4 regions of the Cedecea sp. genome follow, and region 3 is predicted to be linked to each of the others. Evidence: predicted binding sites of a transcription regulator. Region 3 holds the regulator's gene; each other region holds the start of a gene.

Region 1 (6,008 bases), on a different contig from region 3:
GGGGCAGTAGACTCGTGGTTACTGACAGCACAGGAGAAAAACAATGAGCACAATCATCAACTGGTTTGAGATCCCCGTTTCCGATATGGAACGCGCGATGACCTTTTACCAACGAGTACTGAACGCTGAATTTCGCCGCGAGACGATGGCCGGCGTGGACAATGCTGTATTTTCGTATGACCAACCTGCCACCGGCGGCGCTTTGGTCAAGGGAGATCGGTTTATCCCTTCAGATAAAGGCGCGGTGATTTATCTGTATACGCCCGATATCGCCCAGGCGCTGCAGCAGGTAGAAGCGGCGGGAGGTAGTCTGGACTTTGGTCCTCAGGTGCTGCCCCATGATATCGGCACGATAGCGTTAATGATTGATAGTGAGGGCAATCGGGTGGGGTTGCACCAGCCGGTTTAAGCCGCAATACTTAATTAATGCCTGCCATTTTGGCAGGCTTAATTTTGCCCGGAACCCTCATGAGCCGAAGAGCCGATCGATTATTTCAGATAGTGCAGATCCTGCGCGGCAGGCGATTGACCACGGCTGCGCAGCTTGCCGAGCGGCTGGAAGTCTCTGAGCGCACTGTCTACCGCGATATTCGGGATCTTTCTTTATCCGGCGTGCCGATAGAGGGGGAGGCGGGCTGCGGCTATCGCCTGCTGGCCGGCTACGATCTTCCGCCTCTGATGCTGACTTCCTCAGAAGTGGAGGCGGTGATTGCCGCGTTAAGAATGGTGCAGACCTGGAGCGGAGAAGCGCTGGCGAAATCTGCAGAATCCGTGCATGAAAAACTCCTCGCCGTGCTTACGCCAGAAAAGCGTCGTGTTGCCGAGCGCAGTCGTATCATCTCGCCGGATTTTAATAAATTCCCACGGGTGAAAGCCCGATTCGATCTGTTTCATTCCGCCATCGACAAATGCCAGGTGGTCCATCTGTTGTACGAGGATGAGAAAGGTGAGCCGACGGAGAGAGATATTCACCCGCTGGGGCTGTCATTCTGGGGTGAGGTCTGGCTGCTGGTCGCCTGGTGTGAGGCGCGGGATGATTACCGCAGCTTCAGGCTGGATCGCTGTCGGGATATTCGTTTAACCGGGCGTGTGTATCAGGAGCGCCACGATCGTTCTCTCCAGGCCTTTATTGCTCTTCAGAAGGCCAAAGGTTACCTGCCTGGAAAATAAAAAACCGGCCAGAAGGCCGGTTTTTTTGTCTGCTGTGACGGTTAGAAGTTGTAACCGACAACCACGTAGTAGCCGAAGCCGGTAGACTTCACGCGCTCGTTCATGAAGAACGGCTGATCGCCATCTTTCCACTGGCCGCCGTTATGGAAGTAACGGGCCACGAAGGAATAGTGCAGGTGATCGTAGTTCAGCGACAGGATGTGGCTGGATGCAACGGAGTTGTTGGTGCGGTACTGGTCGTTGCCCAGGTCAGAGTCCCAGTCAACGTTGGTGAAACCGATGTAACTCAGTTTACCGCCCCACAGGGAGGTAATCGGTACGAAGTATTTCACCTTGAAGCGGTAACCATCCCACTCGTTTTCGTTAGAGGCACCGTAGTTCTGCCACTGGTATTTGGCGTACACGTTCATCGACAGGCTCATCGGCAGGCCGGTATCGATGTCGGTACCCAGACCCATATACCAGGTGCTCTGGCGGTTGGCCTGGTTACGACCCATGTCGTAAATATAGTTGTTCGCGAAGTACCACTCTTTGAACGGACCAAAGCTCAGATCGGTGCCGGTCAGCTTATCGATGGAGAAGCGAGGTTCGATTTCCATAAACAGTGGGGAACCGTGGTTCCAGATCCCTTTCGCCTGGGTGTTACCGCCGAAGAAGACTGGCGCATCCACGTAGCCGTAGAAATCGAACCAATCTTTTTTGGCGAACGCTTCGTATTCCAGGTAGGTATCGTTACGCAGCTGCGGCCCGAAACGGGTGTGGTAGCTGCCGACAACGTTAACGCTCTGGTGCCACCAGTCGGAGAGGTATTCGCTGTTTTTTGCTTCTTCTGCGCTGGCAGAGAAAGAGCTGGAAAGCGCCAGAACGGTGCCGGCTGCCAGAATAATTTTTTTCATATTTTTAGCCACTGTTTACGTAATTTTGGTGCGATGCGGATGTGAGATGTCATCCATGGCCGCCGGTCTCAGGGGAAGGACCTTTGCAGCGCGACTATTATAGAAATCCCTGCTCACAAAAATATGTTCTATTTCACATTCTTCTCATATGCGTAATCGATTGCGTTCACGTTTGCGCATAATAAAAACGGCGTGATTGTACCTGCTTCGTCAAATTACGCAAACAAGCGTCAGGCTGTTACAAATAACTGTGATGCATATCACGTTATGGGGCGGGAGGAAAGAAGAGCTTTGCTTCACATATTGTGCGGGCAGTGTGAAAGAGTGTGACGAACTCCCCTGCCTGGCAAGGGAGTGGAGAGCTACTGTGCAGGCGCTGGCTGTGCGGCAGAAACCGGCTGAATATCGTGAACGCGCACAAAGCCAAGTTGCTCAGGCGTAATGCCGGACAGGCGCAGAGGAATGGACACATCGCTTGGCGCCAGAATACTGGCTGGAGCGTCGATTTGCTGCGTCTGGACGTTAACTTCCTGGAAGCTGTCCGTTGTGCCCTGGATCTGGCCCCATTCAACCTTGCCGCTAAATGCCGGCAGCGGATCGTTAGACTCGCTTTGAATCAGCAGCGTGGCGCGAGTGCCGTTGGCTTCCGCCGCAACATGCGTCAGCGACATTTTAAGGCTACCGAGCTGGCTATTCAGGCGCGCTGGGGTGTTCGAACCCGGGAGCAGGTAGACACCGGTGGTTGATTTGGCGTTGAGGGCATTTTGCTGAGTCAGTTTTACCGTCTGCTGGCTGAGCTTCGTCATCTCCTGATTTAACGAGCCAATCTGGCTGCGCATCTGACGCACTTCGGTTTGCTGGGCGCAGGCGGACAGACTCATCAGGCTGGATACCAGGATAATTCTTAGGTAAGTCTTTGTCATGGTTGTTTTTTCCTTGTTGCCGTTTGCTGATTTAAGCGTAGTTCCTGTTGCTTGAAAAGGCCTTATTTCACTGCACCTGGGCGGCGGTGTCTTTGTACTCCCGCGACTTCGCGGTAAACTGTTGTTCATCTTTATAATCCCAGCAGGAAACGCTATGCATTGCCCATTCTGTTTCGCCGTGGACACCAAAGTTATTGACTCTCGCCTGGTGGGTGAAGGTTCCTCGGTACGCCGCCGGCGCCAGTGCCTGGTTTGTCACGAACGCTTCACGACTTTTGAGGTTGCTGAGCTGGTGATGCCCAGAGTCGTGAAGAGCAATGAGGTGCGCGAGCCGTTTAACGAAGACAAGCTGCGCAGCGGCATCCTGAAAGCGCTGGAAAAGCGCCCGGTTAACTCAGACGACGTGGAAATGGCCATCAGCCATATTAAGTCGCACCTTCGAGCAACCGGCGAACGTGAAGTCCCGAGTAAACTCATCGGCAACCTGGTGATGGAGCAGCTTAAGAAACTGGATAAAGTCGCCTATATTCGCTTCGCTTCAGTCTACCGTAGCTTTGAAGATATCAAAGAGTTTGGTGAAGAAATCGCCCGTTTACAGGATTAATGCCGATGTCCCTTGATGAACAGTTTATGGCTCGTGCGCTTGAGCTGGCGAAGCGCGGACGTTTTACCACAGCACCGAATCCGAATGTCGGCTGCGTGATCGTCAAAGACGGCGAAATTGTCGGGGAAGGTTTCCATTTCCGCGCCGGTGAACCTCACGCGGAAGTGCATGCCCTGCGTATGGCGGGCGAGCAGGCGCGAGGCGCAACGGCCTATGTCACGCTCGAACCTTGTAGCCACCATGGCCGCACGCCACCATGCTGTGATGCCTTAATTGCTGCAGGCGTCTCCCGCGTTGTTGCCGCCATGCAGGACCCCAACCCGCAGGTCGCCGGGCGTGGTCTCTACCGCCTGCAGCAGGCGGGCATCGAAGTCAGTCACGGCTTAATGATGAGTGAGGCGGAAGCCCTGAACCGTGGCTTCCTGAAACGTATGCGCACCGGCTTCCCGTTTATCCAGCTTAAACTCGGTGCTTCGCTAGACGGACGTACCGCGATGGCAAGCGGGGAGAGTCAGTGGATTACTTCTCCTCAGGCGCGTCGCGATGTGCAGCGTCAGCGCGCACAAAGTGCCGCTATCCTCTCAAGCAGCGCCACCGTGCTGGCGGACAACCCGTCATTAACGGTACGCTGGGATGAGCTGGATAGCGCCAGCCAGGCGATTTATGCTCAACAGGATTTGCGCCAGCCGATTCGTATCGTGGTTGACCGCCAAAACCGCGTGACGCCGCAGCATCAACTTATTGTTAATCCGGGCCAAACCTGGCTTGCACGCAGCCACGCAGAGGAGCAAAGCTGGCCGGAAAACGTCGAACAGCTGTTGGTTCCGGAACATAACGGCCATCTTGATTTGGTGGTGCTAATGATGCAGCTTGGCAAACGCCAGGTGAACTCTGTCTGGGTTGAGGCGGGGGCAACGCTTGCCGGTGCGCTGCTGCAGGCAGGCCTGGTGGATGAGCTTATTGTCTACGTCGCGCCAAAATTATTAGGTAATGATGCACGTGGTTTATGTGCGCTTCCTGGCCTTGAAAAACTTGCTGATGTGCCGGAGTTTAGCTTTAGCGAAGTCCGGCAGGTTGGCCCAGATTTGTGCCTGCACCTGACGCCCGTTTACGGTCGCCAGTAAAACGTAAGCAGTCACGAAAAGATTATGATAAAATCCGCCCCCCTGCGGGGCTAAACAGAACCCGTAAAGGAAGATTATGAACATTATTGAAGCTGCCGTTGCTACTCCTGACGCTCGCGTCGCCATCACCATCGCGCGTTTTAACAACTTCATCAATGACAGCCTGCTGGAAGGTGCTATCGACGCCCTGAAACGTATTGGTCAGGTGAAAGACGAAAACATCACCGTGGTTTGGGTGCCTGGTGCTTACGAGCTGCCGCTGGCCGCCGATGCGTTGGCGAAAACCGGCAAATACGATGCGGTTATCGCGCTCGGCACCGTGATTCGTGGCGGTACTGCGCACTTCGAATACGTTGCCGGCGGTGCCAGCAACGGTCTGTTAAGCGTTGCCCATGACAGCGGTATTCCCGTTGCCTTCGGCGTGCTGACCACTGAAAGCATTGAACAAGCCATCGAACGCGCTGGCACCAAAGCCGGTAACAAAGGTGCAGAAGCTGCACTGACCGCGCTTGAAATGATTAATGTATTGAAAGCCATTAAGGCCTGATTTTTTGTAAGGGGAAATCCGTGAAACCTGCTGCTCGTCGCCGCGCCCGTGAGTGTGCCGTCCAGGCGCTCTACTCCTGGCAGTTGTCTAAAAACGACATCGCTGATGTCGAATACCAGTTCCTGGCGGAACAGGACGTCAAAGACGTTGACGTTATCTATTTCCGTGAGCTGCTGAGCGGGGTGGCAACTAACAGCGCGTATCTGGATGGGCTGATGAAGCCTTACCTGTCTCGTCTCCTCGAAGAGCTGGGCCAGGTGGAAAAAGCGGTACTGCGCATTGCGCTGTTCGAACTGTCCAAACGTGACGATGTGCCCTACAAAGTGGCCATCAACGAAGCGATTGAACTGGCAAAAACCTTCGGTGCCGAAGATAGCCACAAGTTCGTTAACGGCGTACTTGATAAAGCCGCTCCCGCTATTCGTCCCCACAAGAAGTAATCTCCTGGCCGGGTTTTCCCGGCCACATTTTTTCTGCAACTGACATTCTTGAGGTATCACGCATGGCATGCGGTGAGTTTTCCCTGATTGCCCGTTACTTCGATCGCGTAACAAGTTCCCGTCGTGATGTGGAAGCCGGTATCGGCGACGATTGTGCGTTGCTGTCGGTACCCGAAAAACAGCTGCTGGCGATCAGCACCGATACGCTGGTCAGCGGCAATCACTTCCTGCCGGATATCGATCCACGCGATTTGGGCTACAAAGCACTGGCGGTGAATTTAAGCGATCTGGCCGCCATGGGTGC
Region 2 (6,008 bases), on a different contig from region 3:
CTTGAACAGGGTCGCGTTGCAGACCGACCGGGGACAAAGTTTGAATAACACTTCGCAGTTGACTATGGTAGAGTAACTTCGAAGACAAAATTTCTCTGAGATGTTTGCAAGCGGGCCAGTCCCCTGAGCCGATATTTCATACCACAAGAGTGTGGCGCTCCGCGGTCGGTGAGCATGCTCGGTCCGTCCGAGAAGCCTTAAGACCATGACGACACACTCACCTTGAACCAAGGGTTCAAGGGTTACAGCCTGCGGCGGCATCTCGGAGATTCCCTCTTTACTACCCGGCCATCATGACGCATACCCCGTTAGTTTCAACGCTTCGTCAGGACATTCGCCAGACCATCCGGCAACGACGCCGGTCGCTCACTCCCGCTGAACAAGAAATCTTTGCCGTACAGGCAGCTGAACGCATGCTGGCGTTTGAGCCGGTTATTCACGCGCAAACCGTAGCACTCTTTCTTTCCTTCGACGGCGAGCTCAATACCACGCCGCTGATTAAGGCATTGTGGCAGGCGGGAAAAGAGGTTTATCTTCCGGTTCTTCACCCTTTTAGCACCGGCAACCTGCTGTTTTTGCGCTATACGCCGCAGAGTAACCTGGTGACGAATCGCCTGAAAATTCTTGAACCTAAGCTGGACGTTCGCGACGTGTTGCCGCTGAATAAGCTGGATGTACTGATCGCGCCGCTGGTTGCCTTTGATGCAAACGGGCAACGTTTGGGGATGGGTGGCGGGTTCTACGACAGAACGCTACAGCACTGGCAGCAGCACGGCCTTTACCCCGTTGGCCTGGCGCATGATTGCCAGCAGGTAGATATATTGCCGGTTGAACAGTGGGATATTCCCTTACCTGCTGTGGTCACGCCGTCGCGCCTCTGGCAGTGGTAGTGCCCCTTCCCCCTCAGAGGAAGAGGCAACCGGGTCTATCAGTACAGCAGGCGGGCGCGGATGGTGCCCGGAATTGCTTTCATTGATTTCAGCGCTTTCTCCGCAACGTCTTCCGACGCATCAATATCAATAACCACGTAACCCATGTGCGGCGTAGTCTGCAGGAACTGGGCGGCAATGTTGATACCCTGTTCGGCAAAGATCTGGTTAAGCGCGGTTAGGATCCCCGGGCGGTTCTCATGAATATGCAGCAGACGGCTGGTCGTTCCACCGTGCAGCGGTAGAGAAACTTCAGGGAAGTTAACCGCGGACAGCGTAGAGCCGTTGTCAGAGTACTTCGCCAGCTTGCCCGCCACTTCCAGACCGATGTTTTCCTGTGCTTCCTGAGTTGAACCACCGATGTGTGGCGTCAGGATCACGTTGTCAAACTCACACAGCGGCGAGTTAAACGGATCGCTGTTAGTGGCCGGTTCGGTCGGGAATACGTCAATTGCTGCACCGGACAGATGTTTGCTGGAAAGCGCGCCGCACAGAGCAGGAATATCCACCACCGTGCCGCGAGAGGCGTTGATCAGCAGCGAACCCGGCTTCATCAGGGCCAGTTCGTTAGCGCCAATCATGTTCTTCGTTGAGGCGTTTTCCGGCACGTGCAGGCTAACAACATCGCTCATATTCAGCAGGTCGGAGAGATGCTGAACCTGGGTTGCATTGCCGAGCGGTAGCTTGTTTTCGATGTCGTAGAAGAAGACGTGCATCCCCAGTGATTCGGCCAGAATCCCCAGCTGCGTGCCGATATGGCCGTAACCGATAATGCCCAGCTTTTTACCACGAGCCTCGTAAGAACCCACGGCCAGCTTGTTCCACACGCCGCGGTGCGCTTTGGCGTTAGCCTCCGGAATACCCCGCAGCAGCAGCAGCAGTTCACCAATCACCAGCTCAGCAACGGAACGGGTGTTAGAGAACGGGGCGTTGAACACCGGGATCCCACGCTTCGCGGCGGCATCCAGGTCAACCTGGTTTGTGCCAATGCAGAAACAGCCAACCGCCACCAGCTTCTCGGCTGCGGCAAAGATCTCTTCGGTCAAATGGGTGCGGGAACGCAGGCCAATGAAGTGAGCATCACGGATCGACTCTTTGAGCGCTTCGGAATCCAGCGCGCCTTTATGGAATTCAATGTTGGTGTATCCCGCCGCGCGAAGATTATCCACCGCTTTTTGGTGTACGCCTTCGACAAGCAGGAATTTAATTCTGTCTTTATCCAGTGATACTTTTGCCATTTCCCCGACCCTATTTCAGTGCTGTTGTGTGCGTTTCTGGGCGGTGATGCGCCACCGCCTATAAGTTACCCTTCTGTCAAAATATCAAAATCTACGTTTGGGGCAATATGAACGATTGCGTCGCCGTCTCGTCAGGAGGGAATAAGACGGCAGGTGTCAGAATAAAATGCTGGGAGGGAGGAATAACCAGGAATGAATCATAGGACTGTTACAAAAATGTGATATATGTCACCAAATATGCCGTTAAAATAATTTGTCATTTTTTATACGGATTTTTGGGGCGCGGAATGCGCCCCGGTCAGATCATTTCACGATGGTTTTCACACCATCTGTAGTACCGATCAGCGCCACGTCAGCCCCGCGGTTCGCAAACAGACCAACGGTCACTACGCCTGGAATACCGTTGATGGTATTTTCCAGCTTAATCGGCTCCATGATGCTCAGGCCATGCACATCAAGGATAATGTTGCCGTTATCCGTTACCACGCCCTGGCGATATTCCGGGCGGCCGCCCAGCTTCACCAGCTCACGCGCTACGGCGCTGCGCGCCATCGGGATAACCTCAACCGGCAGCGGGAAGTTACCAAGAATATCGACCTGCTTGGACGAGTCCGCGATGCAAACAAACGTCTCTGCAACGGAGGCGATAATTTTCTCACGGGTCAGCGCGGCACCACCGCCTTTGATCATCTGCATCTGGTTGTTAATCTCATCGGCACCGTCAACATAAACGCCTAATGAGTCCACCTCGTTGAGATCGAAAACGGTAATCCCAAGGCTTTTCAGTTTCGCGGTAGAGGCATCAGAGCTGGACACCGCGCCTTCAATCTGGTGCTTAATCGTCCCCAGAGCATCAATGAAGTGTGCGGCGGTTGAGCCGGTGCCTACGCCCACAATGGTGCCCGGCTGCACGTACTGGAGTGCTGCCCATCCGACTGCTTTTTTCAGTTCATCCTGCGTCATAATTTTATGCCTGTGATGTGGAAACTGACGCGCATTATAGAGCATGCGTCGGAAAAATGTCCCCGGGATTGCGGCAATGCCGACGTCATCACGTTCGAACGTAATGGATGTTTGCCGATTTGGTCTGAATCAACGGCAAATTTATGTCATAGTGACTGCACGACGAAACAGGGAGCAAATGAACAACAATGAAACGCCCGGACTACAGAACGCTGCAGGCGCTTGATGCGGTAATTCGTGAACGAGGATTTGAGCGCGCGGCGCAGAAGCTGTGCATTACTCAGTCGGCGGTATCACAACGTATTAAGCAACTGGAAACGATGTTCGGCCAGCCATTGTTGGTGCGTACCGTCCCGCCTCGTCCCACCGAACAGGGCCAAAAGCTGCTGGCGCTTTTACGCCAGGTCGAGCTGCTGGAAGAAGAGTGGCTGGGCGACGAGCAAACCGGCTCCACGCCGCTGCTGCTGTCTCTGGCCGTCAACGCCGATAGCCTGGCAACGTGGCTGCTGCCTGCCCTGGCTCCGGTGTTAGCCGACTCCCCTATTCGCCTGAACCTTCAGGTTGAAGATGAAACCCGGACCCAGGAACGCCTCCGTCGCGGCGAAGTGGTCGGCGCGGTTTCCATTCAGCCTCAGCCGCTCCCGAGCTGTCTGGTTGATCGCCTGGGAGCGCTGGACTACCTGTTCGTTGGGTCGAAAGATTTTGCCGAGCGCTATTTCCCGAACGGCGTCACGCGTTCGGCGCTGCTGAAAGCGCCGGCAGTCGCCTTTGACCATCTCGATGACATGCATCAGGCGTTTTTACAGCAGAACTTCGACCTGTCGCCGGGTAGCGTGCCGTGCCATATCGTTAACTCTTCGGAAGCTTTCGTGCAGCTGGCTCGCCAGGGCACAACCTGCTGTATGATCCCTCACCTGCAAATCGAGCGAGAACTGAAGAGCGGGGAATTGATCGACCTGACGCCGGGCCTGCTGCAGCGCCGCATGCTTTACTGGCACCGCTTTGCGCCGGAAAGCCGCATGATGCGCAACGTGACGGATGCCTTACTGGATTATGGACACAAAGTGTTGAGGCAGGATACGGAGTAACGCTTTTCCTTACCCCTCGCCAACGAGCTGCGAGGGGTAGGGGTAGGTGAAGTCAAATCTTACTGAGCGGGAGCCGCCGGAGCCTGTGCGCCCTGCAGCTCAAACACCACATCAACCTGATCGTCAAACTGGATAGTTTGCTGATCGTAGGTATCCTGGGCGGAAACCGGTGCAGCCGCATCCGCTTTCATCATGCGTACCATTGGCGCTGGCTGGTAGTTAGAAACGTGGTAACGCACGCTGTATACCGACCCCAGCTTGCTGTTAAAGCCTTCGGCCAGCAGCTTCGCCTGACGAGTGGCGTCGTTAATCGCCTCTTTACGAGCTTTGTCCTTGTACTCTTCAGGATGCGCAACGCCCAACGACACGGAGCGAATTTCGTTCAGACCGGATTTCAGCGCGCCATCCAGCAATTCATTCATTTTATCCAGCTGACGCAGGGTGACTTCTACCTGGCGTACCGCGCGGTAACCCTTCAGCTGGGTTTTCCCGTCTTTCAGGTAGTCATATTCTGGCTGTGTACGCAGGTTGGCAGCATTGATATCTTTCTTCTCGATGCCATTTTTCTGCAGGAAAGTCAGGTATTGCGCAACGCGATCGTCAGCCTGTTTTTTGGCGGAAGCCGCGTCCTTAGCTGATACATTCACTTCAATGGCAAGCGTGGCAATATCAGGAACTGCATCGACGCTGGCTGTCCCGGAGGTGACCACGTGCGGTCCGTTTGGCAACTCGCCTGCCTGAACCGAAACAGAACCTAATCCCATTAACGCGGCTAATGCTAAAATTTTAAACTTCACTGTAACTCCTCCGTACTACGTTCCACTGTGATTACGTCGGAAAATAAACTTCCGGCGTCTGCCAGCAAGCTTAGCCTGTAATAGTAACTTGTCTATCAGATTATGGCGAATTAACGCACGAGGGCCGCGATATGCTGCATGCCGTCCCACGCCAGCTGAGCGGCGATAAACCACATCACCACGCCGACCACACCATTGATAATACGCTGGGCTTTCGCCGTGCGCAGAAGCGGAGCAAGCCAGGCGGCAAGAATCGCCAGGCCGTAAAACCAAAGAATGGAGGCGCTAATGGTACCCAAAGCAAACCAGCGCTTTGGTTCATCAGCCAGCTGGCCCCCCAGACTGCCAAGCACCACAAAAGTATCCAGATAAACGTGTGGGTTGAGCCAGGTCACCGCCAGCATAGTGACGACGATTTTCCAGCGCCCCTGCTTTAACACTTCCGCCGACGCAAGCTCAAGATTGCTGCTCATCGCCGTACGCAATGCGCCCCAACCGTACCACAGTAAAAAAGCCACTCCGCCCCAGGTGACCAGCGCCAGCAGCCAGGGAGACTGCATCAGGATCGCACTACCGCCAAAGATACCGCCACAAATCAGAATGATGTCACTCAACGCACACAGCGAGGCTATCATCAAATGATACTGGCGGCGGATCCCCTGGTTCAGCACAAAAGCATTTTGCGGCCCCAGCGGCAAAATCAGTGCTGCCCCTAATGCAATACCCTGAAAATAAAAAGATAACACGGTCTGTACCCTTCAAATATTCATCGTTGTGCGTGAGTGTAATGCGCAAAAATTATTAGAGGAAATTGATAATTTTAATAACCAATAAGAAAAACTAATTATGAAAGGTAAAAGAAAGGCCGACAAAAGCCGGCCCGGAGGATTACGCGTTTTCAGTATCTTTAATTTTGCGAACGTGAACGTCCATCTGCGGGTAAGGAATACCGATGCCGTTGGCATCCAGCCCCTTCTTAATCTGCTCGAGAAC
Region 3 (6,008 bases):
ATGAGATTGCTTCCGCATTTCACGTGGGCAGCCACGGTTCAACCTACGGCGGTAATCCGCTGGCGTGCGCAGTGGCCGGGGCGGCTTTCGATATCATCAATACGCCAGAAGTTCTCAAAGGCGTGGCGGCCAAACGTCAGCTTTTCGTTGAACAACTGCAGAAGATCAACGCGCAGTTTGATCTGTTTAGCGACATTCGCGGCATGGGGCTGTTGATTGGCGCAGAACTTAACGAGAAATACAAAGGGCGCGCGCGCGAGTTTCTCTATGCGGGCGCGGCAGAAGGCGTGATGGTGTTGAACGCCGGGCCGGACGTTATGCGTTTCGCGCCTTCGCTTATCGTTGATGACGCGGATATCGTGGAAGGAATGCAGCGCTTCGCCAAAGCGGTTGCCCACGTGGTGGCGGGTTAAAACTAACCCGAGCGCCGCAGGCGGCGGCTCAGCCAGATCCCATGATGAGGCCGCTGGCGCCAGGCTACCGAGGAGATGGTATGCATGGTGTTCAGGTGGCCAATAATCCGCTGTAAATGCTGCTCCATGGTGCTTAACGGCCCCGTGGGCAGCGTGTCTGAATCCAGAATATTGGCGTCGTTCGACCCGCCAGGCCCGTCGTACTCCAGCCTTTGCTGGCAGCGCTGTAAGCCAATTTCACAAGACTGCAGATACTTTTGTGCCAGGTCCGGCGTGAGCATGTTGTGCTCACGTGCCAGAGTGGTCATGGCGTTGATGTGCTCGACGATGAACTGGCTGTGGGTCACCCAGAGCTTCATGTCTGCCAGATAATGAGAGTTAAACCCAGGCTCTTGCATCGCTTGGTTGAGCGAGTTAAACAGCGCATTATGTGCCTGGTTGACCCGCATGCGTTGCCAGGCCAGCGGCGTGGGTTCCGGATCGTTGCTCAGTATCAGGCGAATGGCGTCCTGATCGGCCTCGAGCGCGTCGTGGGCGTTCTGACGCAGTAGGCCAGTTTGCCACTGTGGCCAAAGCCAGATCATGCCGCCAAAGGCTATCAGGCAGCCGAGCAGCGTGTCGATAAGCCGCGGAATGATGTAGCTTTCGGCGCTTAGGGTAATGAGCTGCAGGGTATATACCGCCGTAACGGTAAAGCCGATGGTGGCCCAGCCGTAGCTTTTGCGAATGAACAGATAGCTCACCAGGGTAATCATCAGCATCGCCAGTAGGGTGTAGCTGTCCGGAACGTGGAAGTGCAGGGTAATACCGGCGATACACAGCCCAGCCATGGTGCCTGCCGCCCTGTGCACAATACGTACCCGCGTTGCGCCATAGCCGTTTTGAGTCACGAACATCACCGTCATCAGGATCCAGTACGGTTTAGGCAGATGTAAGAAAGACCCAAGCAGGCTGGCAATCGTCAGCATTACGCCCAGGCGTGCGGAGCTGCGCAGCGCCGATGATTTGAAAGAAAGGTAGTTTTTCAGCGCCGGGAAGAAAGGCAGTCGGCGTTCCCTGTCTTCCATTAAATCCCTCACGTACAGCGGACGCTGGGTTTTCAGCACCCGGGCTATGCGGCTGAAATGGTAGTGACAAAATTGACCAACCGGATTATCCGGGTTCTGACGGGCGATCTTTTCCAGGGCGTCGATCTGTTTGTCCATGGTAAAGCGCGTCGGGTAGCGGTGATAGAGAATATCGTCTGCCAGCACCCGCAGGCGCGCGGCGATGGTTTGGGCATTCCAGCGGATCACGGCTTCCGCATGACTTTGCTCGACCAGCTTCTGAACCTCTTCTGGCTGATGCAGGCTCACCGAAATGTGTTCCTGCAAATCCAGTGCGACCTGGAAAGCGCGCAGCAGGCGCTTGTAGCCGTTTTGCTGGTTAGCCGACAGCATATGCAGCTGCTGGTAGCAGATGGTTATCAGGTCGACGGCTTTTTGCTGGCGGGCAAGTAAGGGAGGCAGCGCTTTTTCCGGATCGGTGTGCTGGGTCAGCAGGCTGTATTTTGCCTCACAGTAGTCCGCAAGCTGACGGTACAGCAGGCTTAGCGACTCTCTGAGCGGCTGTTCACGCCATAGTCTGAACCAGAACCAGTTGAACGCGCCGTACCAGATGGTGCCGGAGATATAGAGCACCATCGGTTTCCAGATAGGCATGTTACCAGCCATGCTGAGCGTGAAGATTGCGGCAATCAGCGACGCGGGCAGCAGGCGAGCATGCAGTGAGCTTATTTCCGCCGTGACGCCGAGCAGCAGGGCCATAACGATTAATATCGCAGGCAGCGGGACGTGGGTATAAAGCAGCAGAAGCTGCATGATTAGGCTGCTGACGGCGAACAGGCCGCCGCCAATGATCAAACGTTTGAAGAAGCGTTTATGCGGCGTGTCCAGCCCGGCAATGTTGCAGCAGGCAGGCACTAACGAGAAAAGCAGGCCATTTTGCAGGCTGTCGAGGACCAGGCCGATAGCCACGGGTAGACACAGCACCAGCGTTTGCCGCAGCGCGTAGTTAACTTCCGGGTGATAAATTAATCTCTTCCACATAGCCTGAATTGTAGAGACAAAAAAGGCGTGTTACCGAAGCGACACGCCTTTATGGGGCTAATTAACGCGTGCCGTAAACGACAATCGTTTTACCGTGTGCGGAAATGAGATTCTGGTCTTCCAGCATTTTCAGAATACGGCCAACGGTTTCGCGGGAGCAGCCCACGATCTGACCGATTTCCTGGCGGGTGATTTTAATCTGCATCCCGTCCGGGTGGGTCATGGCGTCCGGCTGTTTAGCCAGGTTCAGCAGCGTCTGTGCGATGCGGCCGGTCACGTCCAGGAAGGCGAGGTTGCCGACTTTCTCGGAGGTAACCTGCAGGCGGCGTGCCATCTGGGAAGACAGACGCATCAGGATGTCCGGGTTGACCTGAATCAGCTGACGGAATTTTTTATAGGAAATTTCAGCTACTTCACAGGCTGTCTTGGCACGAACCCAGGCGCTACGCTCCTGACCTTCTTCGAACAAGCCTAATTCACCAATGAAATCACCCTGATTCAGATAAGAAAGGATCATCTCCTTGCCTTCTTCATCTTTAATCAGAACAGCTACGGAGCCTTTGACGATGTAATACAGCGTCTCCGCCTTTTCACCCTGGTGAATCAGCGTGCTCTTCGACGGATACTTATGAATGTGGCAATGAGACAAGAACCATTCGAGAGTCGGGTCTGTTTGCGGTTTGCCAAGCACCATGCGCGGTTATCCTCTGTTATAAACTGGCTACCAAAGACAAGACTCGGAACCTCTTGTCTGGCGTTGCAATCGTGAAATTTTCCCATACCCTGGGAACTGGCGGGCAGGTCAATCCTGCGGCCTGTAATTAGTCGTTTCCTCTGCTTGCGGCATAAACGTCTCTGTATCGCAGCAGCATCCGAATTGTTTTAGCATAGCTTTTGGTAAGTGTCTTGTCTTGTCTCGTTTCAGCATGACTTGGATCGCCTTACGTTGCCAGTTTTGACGTAGACGCGTAATCTGAAAGAATATTTTCTCAACAGGAGTAGGCAAAATGCAGGCACGTGTTAAATGGGTGGAAGGCATGACCTTCCTCGGGGAGTCCGCTTCTGGCCACCAGATCTTGATGGACGGTAATTCTGGTGATAAAGCGCCAAGCCCAATGGAAATGCTGCTGATGGCGGCGGGCGGCTGTAGCGCCATTGACGTGGTGTCGATTTTGCAAAAAGGTCGCCACGACGTGATGGATTGTGAAGTCAAGCTGACCTCTGAGCGCCGTGAAGAAGCGCCGCGCCTGTTCACCCATATTAATCTGCACTTTGTGGTTACCGGAAAAGAGCTGAAGGATAGCGCCGTATCGCGCGCGGTCGATCTTTCTGCTGAAAAGTATTGTTCGGTAGCGCTGATGCTTGGGAAAGCGGCAAACATTACCCACAGCTATGAAGTGATCGAAGCATAAAGATCAAAAAGGCGGCATTCACGCCGCCTCTGCCGAATCAGGCAATCTTCCTGCCTTCCGCCAGTCGCTGCACCAGCGGCCCCATAATCAGCTCCATCGCCAGCCCCATTTTCCCGCCAGGCACCACCAGAGTGTTGATGTGGGAGATAAACGATCCTTGCAGCATCGCCAGCAGATAAGGGAAGTCGATATCGTCCAGCCCGCGGAAATGGATAACCACGAAGCTTTCGTCCAGCGACGGAATGGCACGTGCGGCAAACGGGTTAGAGGTATCCACCGTCGGGACGCGCTGGAAGTTAATATGGGTGCGTGAGAACTGCGGCGTAATGAAGTTGATGTAATCGTCCATCGAACGCACGACGGAGTCCATCACCGCTTCCCGCGAATGGCCGCGCTCGCCGGTGTCGCGAACCAGCTTCTGAATCCATTCCAGGTTAACAATAGGCACCACGCCAACCAGCAAATCCACGCAGTCTGCTACGTTATGTTGCGGGGTGACAACGCCGCCGTGCAGGCCTTCATAAAACAGCACGTCGGTTGGTTCCGGCAGCGGCTGCCACGGCGTAAAGGTACCCGGCACCTGGTTCCACGGCACGGCTTCATCGTAGGTATGCAGATATTTACGTGATTGACCTTTGCCGCTCTGGCCGTATTCGATAAAGGTTTGTTCCAGTAAACCGAAGTCGTTGGCTTCTGGCCCAAAATAGCTGATGTGGCGGCCCGCATCACGCGCCTTGCGGATGGCCATATCCATTTCCGGGCGGGTATAGCGGTGGAAGCTGTCGCCTTCAACCTCGGCGGCACGCAGATTGAGCTGCTGGAAAATCTTGCGGAAGGCAAGGCTGGTGGTGGTGGTTCCGGCGCCGCTGGAACCTGTTACCGCAATAACCGGGTGTTTGGCTGACATAAGGTGACAACTCCATGAGGGATCGGAAAAAGGTCTGGTTTCTGGTTGTTATACTTTTCAGCCAGTATAGATCACCCCGCCGGTTAGCGGTCAGCCACGAAACTGCCCGCGCGGCATAATATTTACCGTTTCATGGAGTTCAGACCAAACCAGCACGGCTTCGCCGCTTTGCAACTGGCGCTTCACGTCGGCGACTTTTTGCGTCAGCGAGCGCTCCTGCTCACCATAATCGGTGCCTTCGCGTAATACAAAAGATTCAATCAAACTGTCGAGGGTTTCAGGGGCGAGATCTTGCCAGGGAATGATCATTTCAGTGGTCCAGGAAGCGGGTTAGCCAGTCAGGAATGCGCTGCTCAAGCCACATCTGTGGGCGCAGCGGCGTGCCGCCAACGAAGCCAACGTGACCGCCATAGGTGGTGAGCTGATAGTGGATATTCGGCGGCAGCGTTTCGCGGTCCGGGATCACGTGGTGGTCCATAAACGGATCGTCTTTGGCGTGAATAATCAGCGTTGGCGAGGCAATGTCCGGCAAGAGCGGCATGGCGCTGCACTGGCGATAGTAGTCCAGTGCGTCGGCAAAGCCGTGAATTTTTGAGGTGATCAGGTCGTCGAACTCGCGAATACGGCGCAGGCTTTTAAGTTTACGCAGGTCGATAGGCAGTGAACCCGGGTAGCTCTTCAGCTTGCGGGCGGCATTTTTTTTCAGCAGGTTCAGCAGGTAGTGCTGATAAACGCGCGAAAAGCCTTGTTCCATGTGATAGCAACATTGCTCGAGCATCAACGGTGCGGAGACGATAACTCCCGCTTTCAGCGTGCAGGCCGCGCCCTGTTTTGCCATCAGGCAGGCGAGCATATTTCCGCCCAGCGAGAAACCAACCGCGGCGGTTGGGACCTCGCCGTAGCGCTGATTCAACCATTCGAGGAAGAAGGTGCCGTCTTCGGTTTCGCCGGAGTGGTAAATGCGCTCTTTACGGTTTGGCACACCGCTACAGCCGCGAAAATGCATTACCACGCCTAGCCAGCCGCGTTTTTTGGCCGCTTCTATCATGCCGTGGGCGTAAGGGCTGTGGAGGCTGCCTTCCAGGCCGTGAAACACCACCAGACGCGGTTTATGCATCGCGGTTTGCGGATCTTCGCTCCACGCAAGATCGACAAAATCCCCGTCCGGCATATCCAGGCGCTGCCAGTG
Region 4 (6,008 bases), on a different contig from region 3:
CACCCTCATACGGGGTGTAGTTTTTCTGAATAAAGTCACGTACGTTGACTTCATTCTGCCAGTCGCCTTTAGCAAAACCTTCCCAGGCTGTGGCTAACTTTTCATTAAGCTCGGACATGTAACACCTACCTTCTAATGTGGAGTTCTTAAACCTACGTGTTGGCTAAACTTAGTGTTTATCGCCACCGCGCAGATAAATTACCCAGTATGTCAACCCAACCAGTAAACCTCCGCCGATGATGTTTCCGATAGTTACCGGAATCAGGTTATCGGTGATGAAGTTCAGCACGGTCAGATGCGAGAAACTTTCCGGAGAAGACCCTACGGCGGTCCAGAATTCCGGGCTGGCAAAATCACGAACCACGATGGCCATCGGGATCATGAACATGTTTGCGATGCTGTGCTCAAAGCCGCTGGCAACAAACATGGCAACCGGAAGGATCATAGCAAACATTTTGTCCATCAGGCTGCGGCCGGAGTAGCTCATCCAGACGGCGAGGCACACCATCAGGTTCGCCAGAATGCCGAGGCAGACGGCCTCAACAAACGTATGATGCATTTTATGGTCGGCGGTCTGCAGGACGTTCAGGCCCCAGGCACCGTTGGCTGTCATATACATGCCGGACAGCCAGATAAGAAGTACAAAGAGCAGGGCACCCACCAGGTTACCAATGTAGACATTAGCCCAGTTACGCAGTAACTGGCACCAGGTGATACGGCCGCTTGCTTTGGCTACGACTATCAACACGGTGGAGGTAAAGAGGTCTGCACCGCAGATAACGCAAAGAATTAAACCCAGTGAGAAGCAGGTGCCGCCAATCAGTTTGGCAATCCCGAAGGGGAGAGTGGATGTGCCCGTTGTGGCGGTGATGTAGAACACGAAGGCAATCGAAATGAAGACGCCTGCGGTAATCGCTAAGTAAAAGGTCGTTAGCGGTTGCTTGGTCGCTTTATAGACGCCAGCGTCTTCGGCAATTTTTGCCATCGCTGGTGGGAGTACTAGATCAAAAGGGTTGTCAGCTTTCACACTAACTCTCTCTTATTTAATTCGGCGAGGAGATACTAACAAAGCATTATAGAGTAAAAATTGATGTGGATCATATCTCGCCAAGCTAATAGGCACTGAAAAAGCAGGTCTTTATCTTTTTTTCAGCATAACTGATTGATTATCAATGAAAAAATAAATTTTAATATTTATAAGTAAAATTGAATTTAGCCCGTTCCTCGCACAAAAATGGTTAATTACAATGGGGTATTTTTATATTTTGATAACATTATTTCCGCTATCGATAAATAACTATTTACCCTAAGTTAACCAAAAGATTACATAGTAAAATATTATTGTTGCAATAATAAAATGGGGCGCAAAAGCGCCCCACAATATAGCTTAGGCCCGGTGCAGTGCGCACCTGTAAGTTGTCAGTAAATTACTTTACCTGCCAATATTTGGCTTTGGCACGCTGTAATTTTTCGTAAGCCTGCAACAAAGCCTGATGCGCCGGGAAGGCTTTCAGCTCTTTATCTACGGGCTGCAGACCATAAAACGCGGCTTCTCCGCTCATTGCTGCGCTGGCCGCATCCACCGCGTCCGCGCCATACATACGTACAAAAGCATTCAGGTATTGCAGCGGTTGGCGCTCTTCTTCCTGTGACAGTAGCAGTAGGGTTTGCAGGCAACGGTAGTAGTTGGCGCGTTCCGGGCTAAAGATTGAAGCGTTAAACTCCATGGTCCATTCGGTCCAGATAAGCGCTTGCTCCAGGTCACCACCGGCAAGCGCCAGCATGGCTTTCAGTTCACCAATGCGCAGCGTATACCAGCCGTTGTCTTTGCCGGTTGCCAGGCCCAGCAGCTCACGTACGCGGGTGAAATCGTCGTGCCCTTCGTCGTCAAGTTGAGAAATCAGGTCAAGGTAGTCCTGCTGTTCCCATTCGCTGTCCGGCAGCGCCAGGATAGTTTCACGCAGATGGCTACCCATGCTGTTGTTGGCCAGCAGCAGGTCGTCAGCAGGGTAAATGTCAGACATGCCAGGCACGATAATACGGCAGGCGTAAACATCCAGATGCTCGTAGTCGGCGATATACACTTCTTTATCTTCAGACTGGAAGATAGCCATTAATGTCGCGAACTCTTCTTCTGTTGTACCGGCGAAGCTCCAGTCGGCAAACGGGTAATCCGCATCTTGCTTGAACATATCCCAGGAGATCAGGCCGCTGGAATCGATGAAGTGAGTTTCCAGGTTAGCGTGTTCAGCCACCTCTTCGTCATCGAAGGTTGGCGGGGTAAATACGTCCAGATCTTTCAGGCCACGTCCCTGCAGCAGTTCGGTAACGGTACGCTCCAGCGCCACGCCAAAATCAGGGTGTGCGCCAAACGACGCAAAACAGGTCCCGTTTGCCGGGTTAAACAGCACCACGCAGATAACCGGATATTTGCCGCCCAGGGAGCCGTCATAAGCGAAAATTGGGAAACCTTCTGCTTCAAGCGTTTTAATGGACTCCACCACGCCAGGATAACGTGCCAGCACCTCTTGCGGGATCTCAGGCAGGCTAATGCTTTCGGCGATAATGCGGTTTTTGATGTGACGCTCAAAGACTTCTGAAAGCCCCTGAACGCGGGCTTCGTTAGCGGTATTACCTGCAGACATGCCGTTGGAAACATACAGGTTACCGACGATGTTCATTGGAATATAAACGGTCTGCAGATCTGACTGGCGGGTAAACGGCAGGGCGCAAATACCACGCTCTTCGTTTCCGGACTGGAGGTCGATCAGCATGCCTGCGCTTAATTCATTTTCTGGATCGTAGAACGCGCGCAGACGGTCGTCGAGGATACCTTCTGGCAGTTGTTCATCTTCCGGCAGAGAGAACCACTTCTCATTTGGGTAATGAACAAACGGGCCATTAGCGATGGTATCACCCAGCCAAAAGTCAGCGAAGAAATAGTTAGTCGACAGACGTTCAAAATATTCACCCAGCGCGGATGCCAGCGCGGCTTTTTTGGTTGCGCCTTTGCCGTTGGTGAAGCACAGAGCGCTGTCTTTGTCGCGAATATGCACTGACCAAACGTTCGGTACCGGGTTAAGCCAGGAGGCTTCTTCGATATTGAAACCGAGGTCGGTCAGCTTTTTCTGGAAGCGAGCGATGGAGTCTTCCAGGGCGGCATCTTTGCCAGGGATAAATGTCTGAGTCATGGGGTTCACTTTAGTGGTACGCAAAACGCGCAATGATACGGGTTTTACCGGGAGGACGCCATTATCCACCCGGCGCAGGCGACGCTAGCATAACAGGCTATGCTTAATTACAGTAACTCCCTGTTATGGTGGAAAAATGAAGGCTTTTGACCTGCAGCGTATGGCGTTTGATGAAGTCCCCCCCGATTTTTTGTGGGAGGTTGTCCTCCGTAGCCTTTTTACCTTTGTGCTTGTCTTTCTGTTTCTGAAGGTGACCGGCCGGCGGGGTGTGCGACAAATGTCGCTCTTTGAAGTGCTGATTATTCTGACGTTGGGCTCTGCCGCGGGGGACGTTGCTTTCTATCACAATGTGCCGATGTTGCCCGTGTTGGTGGTCTTTCTGACCTTGGCTGGCCTGTATCGTCTGGTGATGTGGCTGATGGCACATAGCGAAAGGCTGGAAAACCTGCTTGAGGGTAAGCCCACGATCATTATTGAGGGCGGGGAGTTCGCGTGGGAGAAGATGCGGGCGCAAAACATCACCGAGTTTGAATTCTTTATGGAGCTCAGAGTGCACGGCGTCGAGCACCTTGGGCAGGTCAGGCTAGCGATACTTGAAACCAACGGTGAGATTAGTCTTTATTATTACCCCGACGAAGAGGTAAGACCCGGGCTGCCTATTTTACCGGGCGGCTGCGTTGAGCATTTCACCACCGCGCCGCGAAAGGGGGAGTATGCTTGCATACGCTGCAGCGAAGTGGTGACACTGAACGCCGGCGACCGACATCGATGCCCTCGCTGTCATCACGCAGGATGGGCCAAAGCCAGTACTGCCTGCCGCATCACCTGACCGCCAGATATCGGGCAGTTTTTTCCACCGTCGGTAGATTGTGTTGTGTGATTTTGCGCACATTACCCCCCTGCACGGGATTAACCGTTGCAACACTGCGCCGCTGAATGATAAAACCGATGATGTAATAAAAACTTATTGCTCGAGGCGTGGTGAGGGGAAATGACACAGGTATACAATTTTAGTTCTGGTCCGGCAATGTTACCGGCTGAGGTACTTCGTCGTGCACAACAGGAGTTGTGCGACTGGCACGGTTTGGGCACTTCCGTAATGGAAATTAGCCACCGTGGTAAAGAGTTTATTCAGGTCGCAGAAGAGGCGGAAAAAGATTTTCGCGATCTGCTGCAAATCCCCTCCAACTATAAAGTTTTATTCTGCCATGGCGGTGGTCGCGGCCAGTTTGCCGGCGTGCCGCTGAATATCCTCGGGGACAAAACCAGCGCTGACTATATCGACGGTGGCTACTGGGCAAACAGTGCAATAAAAGAAGCGAAAAAATACTGTCAGCCAATCGCCCACGATGTGAAAATTACCGTTGACGGCAAACGCGCCATTAAACCAATGAGCGAGTGGCAAGTGTCTGACAACAGTGCTTTCTTGCACTACTGCCCGAATGAGACCATCGACGGCATCTCCATCGACGAAACCCCTGATTTTGGCGATATCGTTGTTGCCGCGGACTTCTCTTCCACTATTCTGTCACGCCCTATCGACGTTAGCCGTTTTGGTGTGATCTATGCAGGTGCGCAGAAAAACATTGGCCCTGCTGGCCTGACGCTGGTTGTGGTACGTGAAGATCTGCTGGGCAAAGCCCATAAAGCGTGCCCGTCAATCATCGATTACACCGTTTTGAACGACAATGATTCGATGTTTAATACGCCGCCAACGTTTGCATGGTATCTGTCGGGGCTGGTGTTTAAATGGCTGAAAGAGCAGGGTGGCGTAGCCGCTATGGATCGTATCAACCAGGCCAAAGCTGAGTTGCTGTACGGCGTGATTGATAACAGTGATTTTTATCGTAACGACGTAGCTGCGTCGAACCGCTCTCGTATGAATGTGCCGTTCCAGCTGGCAGATAGCGCGCTGGATAAAGTATTCCTTGAAGAGTCCTTCGCTGCAGGCCTGCACTCGTTGAAAGGTCACCGCGTTGTTGGCGGTATGCGTGCATCAATTTATAACGCTATGCCGCTTGATGGCGTGAAAGCGCTGACCGACTTTATGGTGGACTTCGAGCGTCGTCACGGTTAACAACTACACCTGTACTTCGCCCCGCGGCCCGTCTGCGGGGTTTTTATTCTGTTTGAGTTGAGAGTATTTTTCCCATGCTGGAATCCCTGACGTTACAACCCATCGCGCTGGTCAACGGCACCATCAATCTGCCAGGTTCAAAAAGCGTGTCCAACCGTGCTTTGCTGTTGGCGGCGCTTGCCAAAGGTACGACTGTGCTGACCAATCTGTTGGATAGCGATGATGTCCGCCATATGCTTAATGCCCTGAAGGCGCTGGGCGTTAGCTATACGCTTTCGGCGGATCGTACCCGTTGTGAGGTCACCGGCGTGGCCGGGCCGCTGCAGGCAAAAGGCGACCTTGAGCTGTTTTTAGGCAATGCAGGTACCGCTATGCGTCCGTTGGCTGCCGCATTGTGCCTTGGCAGTAATAACATTGTCCTGACCGGTGAGCCGCGCATGAAAGAGCGTCCTATCGGCCACCTGGTGGATGCGCTGCGTCAGGGCGGGGCGCAGATCGAATATCTGGAACAGGAAAACTATCCGCCGTTGCGTCTGCGCGGTGGTTTCAGCGGTGGCAAGGTTGAAGTGGACGGCAGCGTTTCCAGCCAGTTCCTTACTGCGCTATTAATGACCGCGCCGCTGGCAGGGAGCGATACCGAAATCACCATTAAAGGTGAGCTGGTCTCCAAACCTTATATCGACATCACGCTGCACCTGATGAAAACCTTCGGCGTTGAGGTGGAAAACCGCGACTACCGC

The links. Region 3 encodes CRP, which controls carbon source genes, mostly activating them, when cyclic AMP is high. Its sites were predicted from a motif close to ATGTGANNNNNNTCACAT; they were not measured.
Region 1: VGM55_RS07765 (nucleoside-specific channel-forming protein Tsx) is a predicted target of CRP. The motif match lies at 2,315-2,332, and genes of this name have one in related genera.
Region 2: serA (phosphoglycerate dehydrogenase) is a predicted target of CRP. The motif match lies at 2,384-2,401, and genes of this name have one in related genera.
Region 4: serC (3-phosphoserine/phosphohydroxythreonine transaminase) is a predicted target of CRP. The motif match lies at 4,066-4,083, and genes of this name have one in related genera.

The regions. Positions count from the first base shown of each region.
Region 1 covers NZ_DASYBS010000050.1:19,446-25,453, forward strand. Annotated here, with positions in the region: gene VGM55_RS07755 (VOC family protein) at 44-409, shown strand; gene VGM55_RS07760 (helix-turn-helix transcriptional regulator) at 469-1,170, shown strand; gene VGM55_RS07765 (nucleoside-specific channel-forming protein Tsx) at 1,212-2,066, opposite strand; gene VGM55_RS07770 (DUF3251 domain-containing protein) at 2,429-2,989, opposite strand; gene nrdR (transcriptional regulator NrdR) at 3,144-3,593, shown strand; gene ribD (bifunctional diaminohydroxyphosphoribosylaminopyrimidine deaminase/5-amino-6-(5-phosphoribosylamino)uracil reductase RibD) at 3,599-4,717, shown strand; gene ribE (6,7-dimethyl-8-ribityllumazine synthase) at 4,794-5,264, shown strand; gene nusB (transcription antitermination factor NusB) at 5,285-5,704, shown strand; gene thiL (thiamine-phosphate kinase) at 5,767-6,008, shown strand, end outside.
Region 2 covers NZ_DASYBS010000029.1:46,541-52,548, reverse strand. Annotated here, with positions in the region: gene zapA (cell division protein ZapA) at 1-48, shown strand, start outside; RNA gene ssrS (6S RNA) at 90-273, shown strand; gene VGM55_RS04795 (5-formyltetrahydrofolate cyclo-ligase) at 294-890, shown strand; gene serA (phosphoglycerate dehydrogenase) at 929-2,167, opposite strand; gene rpiA (ribose-5-phosphate isomerase RpiA) at 2,471-3,130, opposite strand; gene argP (DNA-binding transcriptional regulator ArgP) at 3,319-4,218, shown strand; gene VGM55_RS04775 (oxidative stress defense protein) at 4,278-5,015, opposite strand; gene argO (arginine exporter ArgO) at 5,126-5,761, opposite strand; gene mscS (small-conductance mechanosensitive channel MscS) at 5,904-6,008, opposite strand, start outside.
Region 3 covers NZ_DASYBS010000153.1:13,280-19,287, reverse strand. Annotated here, with positions in the region: gene argD (bifunctional acetylornithine/succinyldiaminopimelate transaminase) at 1-413, shown strand, start outside; gene VGM55_RS24365 (YccS/YhfK family putative transporter) at 416-2,500, opposite strand; gene crp (cAMP-activated global transcriptional regulator CRP) at 2,562-3,194, opposite strand; gene VGM55_RS24355 (OsmC family protein) at 3,508-3,912, shown strand; gene VGM55_RS24350 (phosphoribulokinase) at 3,950-4,819, opposite strand; gene VGM55_RS24345 (YheU family protein) at 4,910-5,128, opposite strand; gene VGM55_RS24340 (hydrolase) at 5,130-6,008, opposite strand, start outside.
Region 4 covers NZ_DASYBS010000009.1:56,125-62,132, forward strand. Annotated here, with positions in the region: gene pflB (formate C-acetyltransferase) at 1-118, opposite strand, end outside; gene focA (formate transporter FocA) at 170-1,027, opposite strand; gene ycaO (30S ribosomal protein S12 methylthiotransferase accessory factor YcaO) at 1,428-3,191, opposite strand; gene VGM55_RS01155 (DUF421 domain-containing protein) at 3,328-4,020, shown strand; gene serC (3-phosphoserine/phosphohydroxythreonine transaminase) at 4,183-5,268, shown strand; gene aroA (3-phosphoshikimate 1-carboxyvinyltransferase) at 5,346-6,008, shown strand, end outside.